DNA from 2 places in the Paenarthrobacter sp. NPDC058040 genome. Region 1 is predicted to be linked to the other one. Evidence: predicted binding sites of a transcription regulator. Region 1 holds the regulator's gene; the other holds the start of a gene.
What was found. Region 1 encodes HrcA, which represses chaperone genes, less so after heat shock. Its sites were predicted from a motif close to TTNGCACTCGNNNNNNNCGAGTGCNAA; they were not measured.

Region 2: ACFVSJ_RS05180 (FmdB family zinc ribbon protein) is a predicted target of HrcA. The motif match lies at 1,326-1,352, and genes of this name have one in related genera.

What each region holds. Positions count from the first base shown of each region.
Region 1 covers NZ_JBHVRN010000008.1:175,707-181,087, reverse strand. Annotated here, with positions in the region: gene ACFVSJ_RS13140 (GerMN domain-containing protein) at 1-12, shown strand, start outside; gene ACFVSJ_RS13135 (16S rRNA (uracil(1498)-N(3))-methyltransferase) at 32-814, opposite strand; gene dnaJ (molecular chaperone DnaJ) at 817-1,947, opposite strand; gene hrcA (heat-inducible transcriptional repressor HrcA) at 1,999-3,006, opposite strand; gene ACFVSJ_RS13120 (DUF3097 domain-containing protein) at 3,226-4,077, shown strand; gene ACFVSJ_RS13115 (DUF4870 domain-containing protein) at 4,183-4,596, shown strand; gene hemW (radical SAM family heme chaperone HemW) at 4,616-5,381, opposite strand, start outside.
Region 2 covers NZ_JBHVRN010000003.1:123,209-128,589, reverse strand. Annotated here, with positions in the region: gene ACFVSJ_RS05190 (AAA family ATPase) at 1-173, shown strand, start outside; gene cpaB (Flp pilus assembly protein CpaB) at 188-931, opposite strand; gene ACFVSJ_RS05180 (FmdB family zinc ribbon protein) at 996-1,265, opposite strand; gene ACFVSJ_RS05175 (5-formyltetrahydrofolate cyclo-ligase) at 1,412-2,011, opposite strand; gene galU (UTP--glucose-1-phosphate uridylyltransferase GalU) at 2,115-3,047, shown strand; gene ACFVSJ_RS05165 (GNAT family N-acetyltransferase) at 3,054-3,680, shown strand; gene ACFVSJ_RS05160 (hypothetical protein) at 3,833-4,702, shown strand; gene ACFVSJ_RS05155 (SDR family oxidoreductase) at 4,709-5,381, shown strand, end outside.

The sequences.
Region 1 (5,381 bases):
AACGTCAACTGAAGGCCGGCAGACTACGGCGTCAGGCTTGCTGCCAGCGCCCCAGGACGTCGCTCGCCAGCACGACGGCGGCCGGTCCGGCCGTGGACGACCTCAGTACGTGATGGCCCAACAGTGCCGTCACCGCGCCGGCGTCGCTAAGACGCGTCACTTCGCGCGGCGAAATGCCGCCCTCCGGGCCGACGATCAACAGCACCTCGCGGGGTTCATTCGGGCCAGCACCCGCCAGTTGGGCGGAATTTTCCAGCACGGAGCGCAGACCGTTCTTTGCGTCCTCGTGCAGGACGACGGCCAGATCAGCCACCGTGGCTGCCTTCGCCAGTCCCGCGGAGTCGACGATGGGACGGACCTGGGGAATCCACGCCCGCCGGGCCTGCTTTGCCGCGGCGGTGACAACCGACTGCCACTTTGCATGTGCCTTGGCGGCACGGTCGCCCTTCCACCGCACGATGGAACGTTCGGCCTGCCACGGAATTACGGCGTCGATTCCGAGTTCCGTGGCAGTTTCGATGGCCAGCTCGTCACGGTCGCCTTTCGCCAGGGCCTGTACCAGGACCAGGCGAACGGAAGACTGTTCCTCGACCACCACGTCCGTCGCGGTCACTGAAAGGGACCCCGGGCCCGCGTCGGATACCTTGCCGCTGAGTCGGGTACCGGCTCCGTCCGCGAGGTCCACGTACTCGCCGACGGCCAATCGCTTCACTGTCACGGCGTGGCGGGCCTCCGGGCCCTCGAGGACGAACACGGATCCGGGCCCCAGGCCATCCAGGCTCCCGGCCGGGGTGAAGAAGACGGGGTTGCTCACCGCTACAGGTTACCGAGCTTGTCCCGCAGCTTGGCGAACATGCCACCGCTGGCCACGAGCTTGCCTTCCGTGAACTGCTCACCACGCAATTTGGCAAGTTGCCTCAAGAGGTCTTCCTGGGCAGCGTCCAGTTTGACGGGAGTTTCCACGTGCAGGTGGACCTTAAGGTCCCCTCGGCCGTAGCCCCGCAAATGGGTAACCCCCAAGCCGCGAAGCGTGATGATTTCGCCGGACTGCGTTCCAGCCTTGACGTCGATTTCCTGGGCGCCATCGAACGTCTCAAGCGTCAGCTCCGTTCCCAGGGCCGCCGCTGTCATCGGCACGCTCAGCGTGGCGTGGAGGTCGTCGCCTTCGCGGATGTACGTGGAATCGTTGTTGACGCGGATCTCAACGTACAGGTCGCCTGCAGGTCCGCCCGCGGGACCGGCTTCGCCCTGGCCGGACAACTGGATGCGGGTTCCCGTCGCGACGCCGGCAGGGACCTTGATGGTCAGGGAACGCCGGCTGCGGATGCGGCCCTGGCCGCTGCATTCGTTGCACGGGTCCTTGATGATGGTGCCGAAGCCTTCGCAGGAGCCACACGGTGCGGTGGTCATGACCTGGCCGAGGATGGAGCGCACAGCCCGTTGGACCTGGCCACTGCCGCCGCAGATGTCGCAGCGCTCAGGGTGGGTGCCGGGCCGGCAGCAGCTGCCATCACACGTGGGACAGACAACAGCGGTATCCACCTCAAGCTTCTTGTTGACGCCGAAGACTGCGTCCTTGAGATCGATGCGGACGCTGATGAGCGCGTCCTGGCCGCGCCGCACACGGGACGCCGGACCCGCGTGTCCCCCGCCGCCGCCGCCAAAGAACGTGTCGAAGATGTCCTGGAAGGCGAAACCCTGGCCGGAGTACCCGCCGCCGAAGCCATTGTCGGTACCGTTCTCGTTGCCAGTGGCGTCGTACACACGGCGTTTCTGCGGGTCGGACAACACTTCGTAAGCGTGCGTCACGGCCTTGAACTGCTCCGCGACATCCTCGCCCGGGTTGACATCCGGGTGCAGTTTTCGCGCCAACTTGCGGTACGCCTTTTTGATCTCTTCGCCGGTGGCTTCCGGGGAGACTCCCAAAACGTCATAGTGGCTGCTCAAAGTCAGTATCTCTTCCTTGTTGTACTGCGGTTCTTACGTCGGTGGCTGGCGTCAGCCGCCGAGAATACGGGAAAGGTAGCGGGCCACGGCCCGGACAGCGGCCATGGTGGTGGGATAGTCCATCCGGGTGGGGCCCAGGATGCCTACCTTGGCACCGGAGCCGTAGCCCGTCGCGACCACGGAGGCCTCGGACAAGCCGTCGTAAGGATTCTCCCGGCCGATGCTGACTGTGACCCCCCGGGGATCATCGCCCATGTCCGACAACAACCGAAGCATCACCACTTGTTCCTCGAGGGCTTCAAGTACCGGTCCGATGCTCAAGGGGAAGTCCACATTGGAACGGGCGAGGTTTGCCGTGCCCGCCATCAGGATGCGCTCTTCGCGGCTGGTATCGCTGAGCGACTGGAGTCCCCCGGCGAGGACCTGCGCCACGCCACGGACTTCCGGGGGGCACAGGGCCACAACGGACGGCAGCACCTGCGGCAGCAACTCCAGCGGAGACCCGGCGATGCTGCCAAGGAACCTCGCCCGCAGGGCCATCAACGCTTCATTCGTGACGTCCGAACCCGTGTCAAGCACCTTCTGTCCCACGCTGCCGGTGTCCGCAATCAGGACCACGAGGACCTGCTTGGGGGCAAGCAGGACAAACTCAACATGGCGGACCAAAGCGCGCTTGGAGTGCGGGTACTGCACGACGGCGACCTGGTTGGTCAGCTGCGACAGGAGCCTGACGGTCCGCTCCAGGATGTCGTCGAGATCGTCGGGGCCTTCAAGGAGCGAATGGATGGCGCGGCGTTCGGCGGCAGAGAGCGGCTTGACCTGCGAGATCCGGTCCACGAACAGCCTGTAGCCCTTGTCCGTGGGAATACGGCCCGCGCTGGTGTGCGGGGCGGCAATGAGGCCTTCCTCTTCAAGCACTGCCATGTCGTTCCTGATGGTGGCGCTTGATACGCCGAGGTGGTGCCGTTCCACCAATGCCTTGGAGCCGACAGGTTCCCGCGAGTGCACGTAGTCCTCGACGATGGCACGCAACACTTCCAGCTTGCGCGGTTCACTCATGTGCGACACCTCCTGTCGACGCTTCGGATCCCCGCTGGCAGGCGTGGGACGGACCCGGATTGACCATTGCTCTTAGCACTCAACATGCCCAAGTGCTAACAAGTCTAGTATGGGCCACCACGTTGCTAGCATTGAAAACGCCCGCGGATAACATCCAAGGCGGAGCCGGCAGCAACGGGTAGCCGGCCGACATTCCCAGCGCGAAGAGGTAGAGACTCCTTGGCTTTCGACACGTGGGGCCCGCAGGACCTCTCCGCTCCCGCCAAACAAAAGCTTCCGGAAGTGCCTGTCCAGCGCGGAATGGTCCTCGAAGACGTCCAATCGGGCTGGGTGGGCGAAGTCACCCGCGTCGAGAAATCGGGCGGAATGCACATCGTGTCCCTCGAAGACCGGCGTGGCAAGACCCGGTCCTTCCAGCTCGGCTTCGGCTTCCTGCTCGAAGGGCAGGCCGTACGGCTGCTGCCTCCCGCCGCCAAGGCCCCGGCAGGAGCAGTGCCCGCCGGCCGCACAGCGTCCGGTTCAGTCAGGGTCCAAGGCCAACGAGCGCAAGTGGCGAAAGCCAGCCGGATCTGGGTGGAAGGCAAACACGACGCCGAACTCGTCGAGAAAGTCTGGGGTGACGACCTTCGGGTGGAGGGCATCGTCGTCGAGCCCCTTCATGGCGTGGACGATCTCCGGGCGGCGATCGCAGCCTTCGGCCCGGGGCCGAAGCGCAAGCTGGGCATCCTGGTGGACCATCTGGTGGCCGGTTCAAAGGAATCCCGTATCGCAGCAGAAGCAATGCAGGTACCGGGGGCCGCCGGAAACGTGCTTATTGTCGGACACCCCTACGTGGACGTGTGGCAGGCAATCCGACCGAAAGTCCTTGGCATCGAACAGTGGCCGGACGTGCCCCGCGGCACGGACTGGAAGACGGGAATCCTCAGGGCGTTCGGCTGGCCACATGAAACGGCAGAGGACATCGGCCTGGGCTGGCAACGATTGCTGGGGGCCGTAAGGACCTACGCCGACCTGGAGGCTTCCCTGCTGGGGCGCGTGGAGGAAGTCATCGACTTTTTGACCGCCCCCTGAGGAGGGGACACCGGACCGTTTCGAGCGCTGATGGTCCCTGCAACGAGTCCGGACCCAGTATTCTGGGACAGCAACACCGCATTTTTACAGCAAAGGGAAGACACCGTGGCAGAGAACGCTCCAGAAGAACAGGGCCGGGCCGCAGGCCAGCCCCAGTACCATGGTGCACCTGCGAATGCACTGCCCCTGACCGCAAGCGAAGACCGGCAGTGGGCCACGCTGGCCCACTTTGGGGGAATCCTCGGCTGCCTTCCGTCCTTGCTGATCTACTTGATCTTCCGTGAGCGCGGGCCGTTCACGGCCCAGGAGTCCAAGGAAGCCCTGAATTTCACACTTCCGCCCACCATTGCGGCCGTCCTGGCGAACATCCTCGTCCTGCTGCCGGTTGTAGGCAACATCTTCGCGGTGATCGCAACGGCAATTTGGGTGGCGCTCACGTGTTTCTCGGTGTCCGCGGGCATCCGGGTCAACCACGGCCAACCGCACCGGTACCGTTTCAACCTCCGCTGGATCAAGTAGCCGCAGACGCGGCGGCCAGCTAGTCCGGAAGGATCCGGCGTACCACTGCGTCTGCCAACAAGCGCCCCTTGAGGGTCAACACCAAGCGGCCCTTGAAAGCAGCAGCGGGATCCACCAGCCCATCGGCAATGAGCCCTGCCATGGCGTGCCGACCCACTTTGTCGAGGGCATCCACGTCCAATCCTGAGCCAAGCCGCGCTTCAAGCATGATGCGTTCCACTTCCCGGGTTCCGGCGTCGAGGGTTTCCCTGCCCGCGGCGGGCGAATTTCCGGCCGCCAGGCGGGACGCATAGGCGGTGGGGTGCTTGACGTTCCACCAGCGGACTCCGCCAACATGGGAGTGGGCTCCCGGGCCGATTCCCCACCAGTCGTCGCCACGCCAGTACGCGAGGTTGTGCCGGCACGCCTGCCCAGGAGTCCTGGCCCAGTTGCTGACCTCATACCAACCCAGGCCTGCCTCCGAGATCAGCTGGTCGGCGAGCTCGTACTTTGCGGCGTGGTCGTCGTCGTCGATTCCGGGAACCTCGCCACGCCGGATCTGGGCCGCGAGCTTGGTCCCGTCCTCCACAATCAGGGCGTACGCACTGATGTGGTCCGGATTGTAGGACAGGGCCGTTTCGAGGGACATACGCCAATCTTCCATGGACTCGCCCGGCGTGCCGTAGATCAGGTCAAGGCTCACCGCCAAGCCGACCTCGCGTGCCCATTCAACCACCAGGGGAACCCGGCTGGGGGTATGGGTGCGGTCCAGGACCTTGAGGACGTGCGGCACAGCCGACTGCATA
Region 2 (5,381 bases), on a different contig from region 1:
CAGCTGAGGACTCCACTGAGTCCGGGGACTCGACGCCGAAGGACGGGAAGCCCGCTTCCGCCGGCATCCTGCCCAACAAGGCCTCGGAAGACGACCCCCGCCGGTGGGGCGACGAGTCCGGATATGACCACGACCAGTGGTTGAAGGAGCAGCGACCCCCGCACTGGGGCTGACCACGGGACAGTCATCAAGAGGAACTGACCAGCACGAAGAAGAGCTTGCCTTGCGTCGATGCGCCGGCAAGCTTTTCTGCTTGCTGTGGGTCGGCCGCGACTACAACCAGACCTTCCGTATCGCTGGTTCCCAGCCATGGCCCGGCTTTCCCGCCTTGGCCTGATGTCCATAGCACGGGGACCGGCCCGGCGAGGGTCTGGTTCCGGCGGGATTCGTCATAGGAGCCGGCCGAGGTCAGCACCACGTTGACAAGTTGTCCCGGGGATAGCAACTGGATGGACGAGGGATCTGCCATTCTCAGCGGCACAGCTGCGGAGCCTGCGGGTGCCCCTGTGAGGAGACCGGGTCCCAGGAGGTTCGCCTCCGTAGGTATTTGCCCCTTGGCCAGGGGAGAGGCCAATTGGCGCCCGGCCAGGGAAGCAGGATCTTCGATGGCACCGGAGATTGCCATCTCTTGGGGGACGCCCATGCTGATGAAGTCGCCCTGGCTGAGGCTCGTCCCTGCCGGGAGGTCGCGGGCGGCAACAACAATGCTGATGCGGTGCAGAGGCGGCGGCGTGAGTTGTTGGACAGTGATGCCGGCGGCCACGCACAACAGAAGCGCTACAACCAGTCGACGGTGGCGGAGAACGCCGGAAAGAAGCAGCAGCCGTGCGCGGCTGCCACGCGCCGGGGTTGGCGGCCGCCCGGACCTGTGGGGAGCGCGGCTTGCGTGGCGTGTTCGGCCAAGGAGGTACGAGGGCGGTGTCTGTGGCATGACGCCACGCTAATCATCGGCCTCAGCCGCCGGACAGTGGCCGGCGACCGTATGTGGATAAGTGCTAGCTGGCAGCGGCGGCGGGAGCAGGCGTCGCTGCTGGAGCGGGGGCCGCCGGAGCCGAAGGGGCAGCGGAAACGGTGCTGCTGCCCTTGGAATCGCGGGAATCCGTGCGGTAGAAGCCGGAGCCCTTGAAAACAACGCCGACGCTGTTGAACTTCTTGCGCAGGGAGCCCTGGCATTCCGGGCACTCCGTCAGCGAGCTGTCCGAAAACGACTGGACGATGTCAAAGGCATGGTCACAGTCTTTGCAGGCGTATGCGTATGTGGGCACTGAATTCCTCCTCAGGACAAACGTCAGGTCCTGTGCAGCCTTGGCGGAGTGGTTTCCGCCTTAGCAGTCGCAGGGCCTGAGTGCCAATTCTATCATCCGGCCGTTCAGCCGCCACCCCTGGGTTGCGCGACCGTACGCCACCATAACTACCTGCCGAGCCGCACAATTCCCGACGGGGTGAGGACCTCCCGGACGGGCTGGTCGAAAGGCTCGGCCGGGATGGCGCCGGAAGGCAACACATCGTCGTCGTACGTCACCGCAATGGTGCGGGGCCGCTTGCCTGAGTCGTCGAGGCCCTGGAGAAAGCGGTCGTAGTAGCCGCCGCCTTGGCCAATCCGGTTGCCGTCGCCGTCCACCGCGGTGGCCGGCATGAAGATGCCATTGGCGCGGGATGCCACCTCCGGGCCGTGCCGTTCGCCCTCCGGCTCATCAATCGGCGCGTAATGCGAGCGGAGGAAGACTGTCTCCGGGCTCCAGAAAACCCAGCTCAGCTGCCTGTCGGGCTCGCACACCGGAAGCAGGATCCGGTGGCCGTCCTGGTGCAGCGCCTCGATCAAGGGAAGCGTTGGCGGTTCGAAGGCAACACCCAAATAGACAGTGAAGGTGCCCGGGGCGCCGGCAGCAACCTCTTTTGCCCAGGCCATGCCATGGCCCGCGAGGGCGTCACCGGCGATCGCTATCTGCTCCGGAGTCAGCGTGCGGCGGTGCAGCTTGCGGGCAGCACGGATTTCTTCCTTCGAGGCCATGTTCATCCGTTCCGTCGGTGGGTTGCCGGTAGGGCAGCAGCGCCCATGCCAGCCAATTCACCGACTATTTGTACGTCCCGGCACGGCGGGGGTTTACCTTTTGATGTGTTCCGTCCGTTACATTAGTCCGGTGACTCACCATAACAATGCTGTCCGTAAGGCCGTCATCCCCGCAGCGGGTCTTGGTACCAGGTTCCTCCCCGCGACAAAGGCGATGCCGAAGGAAATGCTGCCCGTGGTTGACAAGCCAGCCATCCAGTATGTGGTCGAAGAAGCCGTGAAGGTCGGGCTGCACGATGTCCTGATGATCACCGGCCGCAGCAAGCGTGCGCTGGAGGACCACTTTGACCGTGTTCCTGCCCTTGAGGCCACCCTCGCGGAAAAGGGTGACACGTCCAAGCTTGAAGCCATCCAGTCGGCCACCAACCTCGGTGACATCCACTACGTACGCCAGGGCGATCCGAACGGCTTGGGCCACGCCGTCCTCCGTGCGAAGCAGCACGTGGGCCACGAACCCTTCGCCGTCCTGCTCGGCGACGACCTGATCGATCCCAAGGACGATCTCCTAAGCGAAATGATCGCCGTGCAGCAGAAGACCGGCGGCTCCGTGGTTGCCCTCATTGAGGTGGAACCATCCAAGATCAGCGCCTACGGTTGCGCGGACGTCGAGGAGAACGGCGAGGAGGGGTACGTCCGCATCAAGCAGTTGGTGGAGAAGCCTTCCGTTGAGGAAGCTCCCTCCAACCTGGCCGTGATTGGTCGGTACGTTCTCCACCCGGCGGTCTTCGATGTCCTTGAGAACACGGCGCCGGGCCGTGGCGGAGAGATCCAGTTGACTGACGCGCTCGAGGTCCTGGCCCGCGGCGAGGGCGAAGGTTACGGCGTCTACGGCGTTGTTTTCCGCGGCCGCCGCTATGACACCGGCGACAAGCTGAGCTACTTGAAGGCCTGCATCGAGCTGGCGTGCGAACGCGAAGACTTGGGCCCAGAGCTCCGCGAGTGGCTGCCGGACTTCACCGCTACCCTTCCCAAGTAACACCGGATGTACGGCTCTGCGATCTGGCCGGTGACGCTGGAAAGCGGAGAACTGGTACTCCGGCCCATCCGTTACCGGGACAAGCGGGAGTGGTCCGAGGTCCGTTCGCGGAACAGTGAATGGCTTGCCCCTTGGGAGGCGTCCAACCCTGCACCGGGTGGAAGCCTCCCAAGCTACCGCCAGATGGTGGCATCCCTGAACCAGCAGGCACGCCAAGCCACCGCCTTGCCGTTCATCATCGCCGAGCGGACCCCCGGCTTCCGTGAGGCGCGCATTGTGGGCCAGTTGACGGTTTCCTCAATCGTTTGGGGGTCGGCGATGATGGCAACCCTGGGTTATTGGGTGGACAAGGACCGCGCCGGACACGGCATAGCTCCGACGGCCGTCGCGATGGCAACGGACCACTGCTTCGGGACATTGGGCCTGCACCGCATGGAAATCAACATCCGGCCGGAAAACGCACCCAGCCTCCGGGTTGTGGAGAAGCTCGGTTTCCGGGATGAGGGATACCGCGAAAGGTACCTCCACATCAACGGCGAATGGGCGGACCACCGTTCGTTTGCCTTGACCTCGGAGGAAGTTCCGCACGGACTCCTGGAAAGCTGGCGCCAGGGAAGAACGGGCAGGTCATAGGCCCTTTTAGGTGCTGCCGGGAATCATTTAGGGACTCTCGGGCGACACACCGGCAGGAATGCCGCGGCACCTGACAATTTGCTTCTACGGTTTTGAATGTGGACTTCCCTCTCAGCAGCTCAGTGATACTCGTTGTCACTGTCGCGCTCTGGATGGTGTGGGTGGCGCCCTATGTTCTTCGGAACAAGCGTCCCCAGGTCCAGACGGCCGCCGGGCCGGCAGAGGCATTCGAGGATGAACCGGACCATACGCAGCCAGGGGTGGTATTGGCATTGGCACCTCAGCAGGAGAAACCGATGGAGACCATGCACAGCAAAGCACAGGCGTCGCCCCTGGAATCCCGCGTGGCTGCTGAGCCCATCCGGAAACCATCCAGCACTCCTTTCACTATCCGGTATGCGAGGCTGACCTTGGCGTTGGCCGGACTCGCCCTGCTGCTGACCGCTGTGGTCTCCGGCGTGGTGAGGCTCTTTGGAACGGGCTCCGTCTGGTTGCCCTTGGTCTCGCTTGTGGGTGCCGTGGTGGCAGTGATCGTCCTGCGGAAGCTCGCCCTGCGTGACTTGCGCGAACGCCGGGCGCGCCGCGCGGCCCAAGCGGCTCCCATTCCGACGCCGGCACGGTACCTTCCGAAGGAACCGGCGGTGGAAGCGAAGGAAACACCGGTTTTCGACGCCGAAGCCGCCAGCCGCGAATCGGCACGGCTTTCCGCCGTCGAACTTCGCCAAGCGGCCCTGGCCGTTGCCCTCGCCGCTGGCGACACATCCGCTGAAGCCGCGCCCGAAAGCGAAGGCGCTCCGTGGAAGCCGGTTGAGGTTCCCAAGCCCACCTACGTCGGGGCAGCCAAGGCCAATCGGCCTGCGCCGGAGCCGCTGGTTCTGCCCGAGGCCCCCAAACCAGTTGGGAAGCCGGTTCTCAAGCAAGGGGCGGAACAGGCCGAGGCGGCAGCGCAAGCGCGCACTTCCTCGAAGGGCCAAAGCGCACTGAGCAACCTCGACGACGTCCTTCAGCGTCGCCGCGCCTAGCCTCCCATGGCTGTTGTCTGCGTCGCGGGCGGCACGGGTCAAGCAGGCCGTGAGGTGGTGCGGCTCGCACTGGAGCAGGGGCACGCTGTCAAAGTCCTCAGCCGCCATGTGCCGGCCGCCGGCACCGTAAAACACCACGACGGCGCTACCTACTTCGCGGGCGACGTCACCACCGGCGTTGGCCTCCCAGCCGCCGTGGCGGGTGCCGACGTCGTGATCGACTGCTTGGAAGGCCAGTTCGGTAAAGCGAAAAAGCAGTTCGCCGACGGCGGCGCGCGGCTCCTGGAGGCCGCCCGCCTGGCAGAGGTTCCCCGGGCGGTGGCGTTGTCCATCATCAACTGCGACCGGAGCAGCTACTCGTTCTATGTTTCCAAGGCGGCGAAGGAGCGCGTGTACGCAGCGTCGGCACTCGATACTGTGGTGGTACGCGCCACGCAGTTCCACAGCCTCGTGGCAATGGTGTTTGCAGCCGGTGCCCGGATGCGGTTGATACCGGTGTTCAAGGGGGTGAAGTTCCAGACGATCCCGCCCACAGATGTGGCACGGGCACTCCTGGAAGAAGCCCTGGCGCCGCGTTCCCCGGAAAACCACCGGGTGAGAACCGTGGGTGGTCCGGAGATCCTGGGCATGACGGACATGGCCCTGTCTTGGAAGGCAGCCACGCGATCACGCGGCCGGG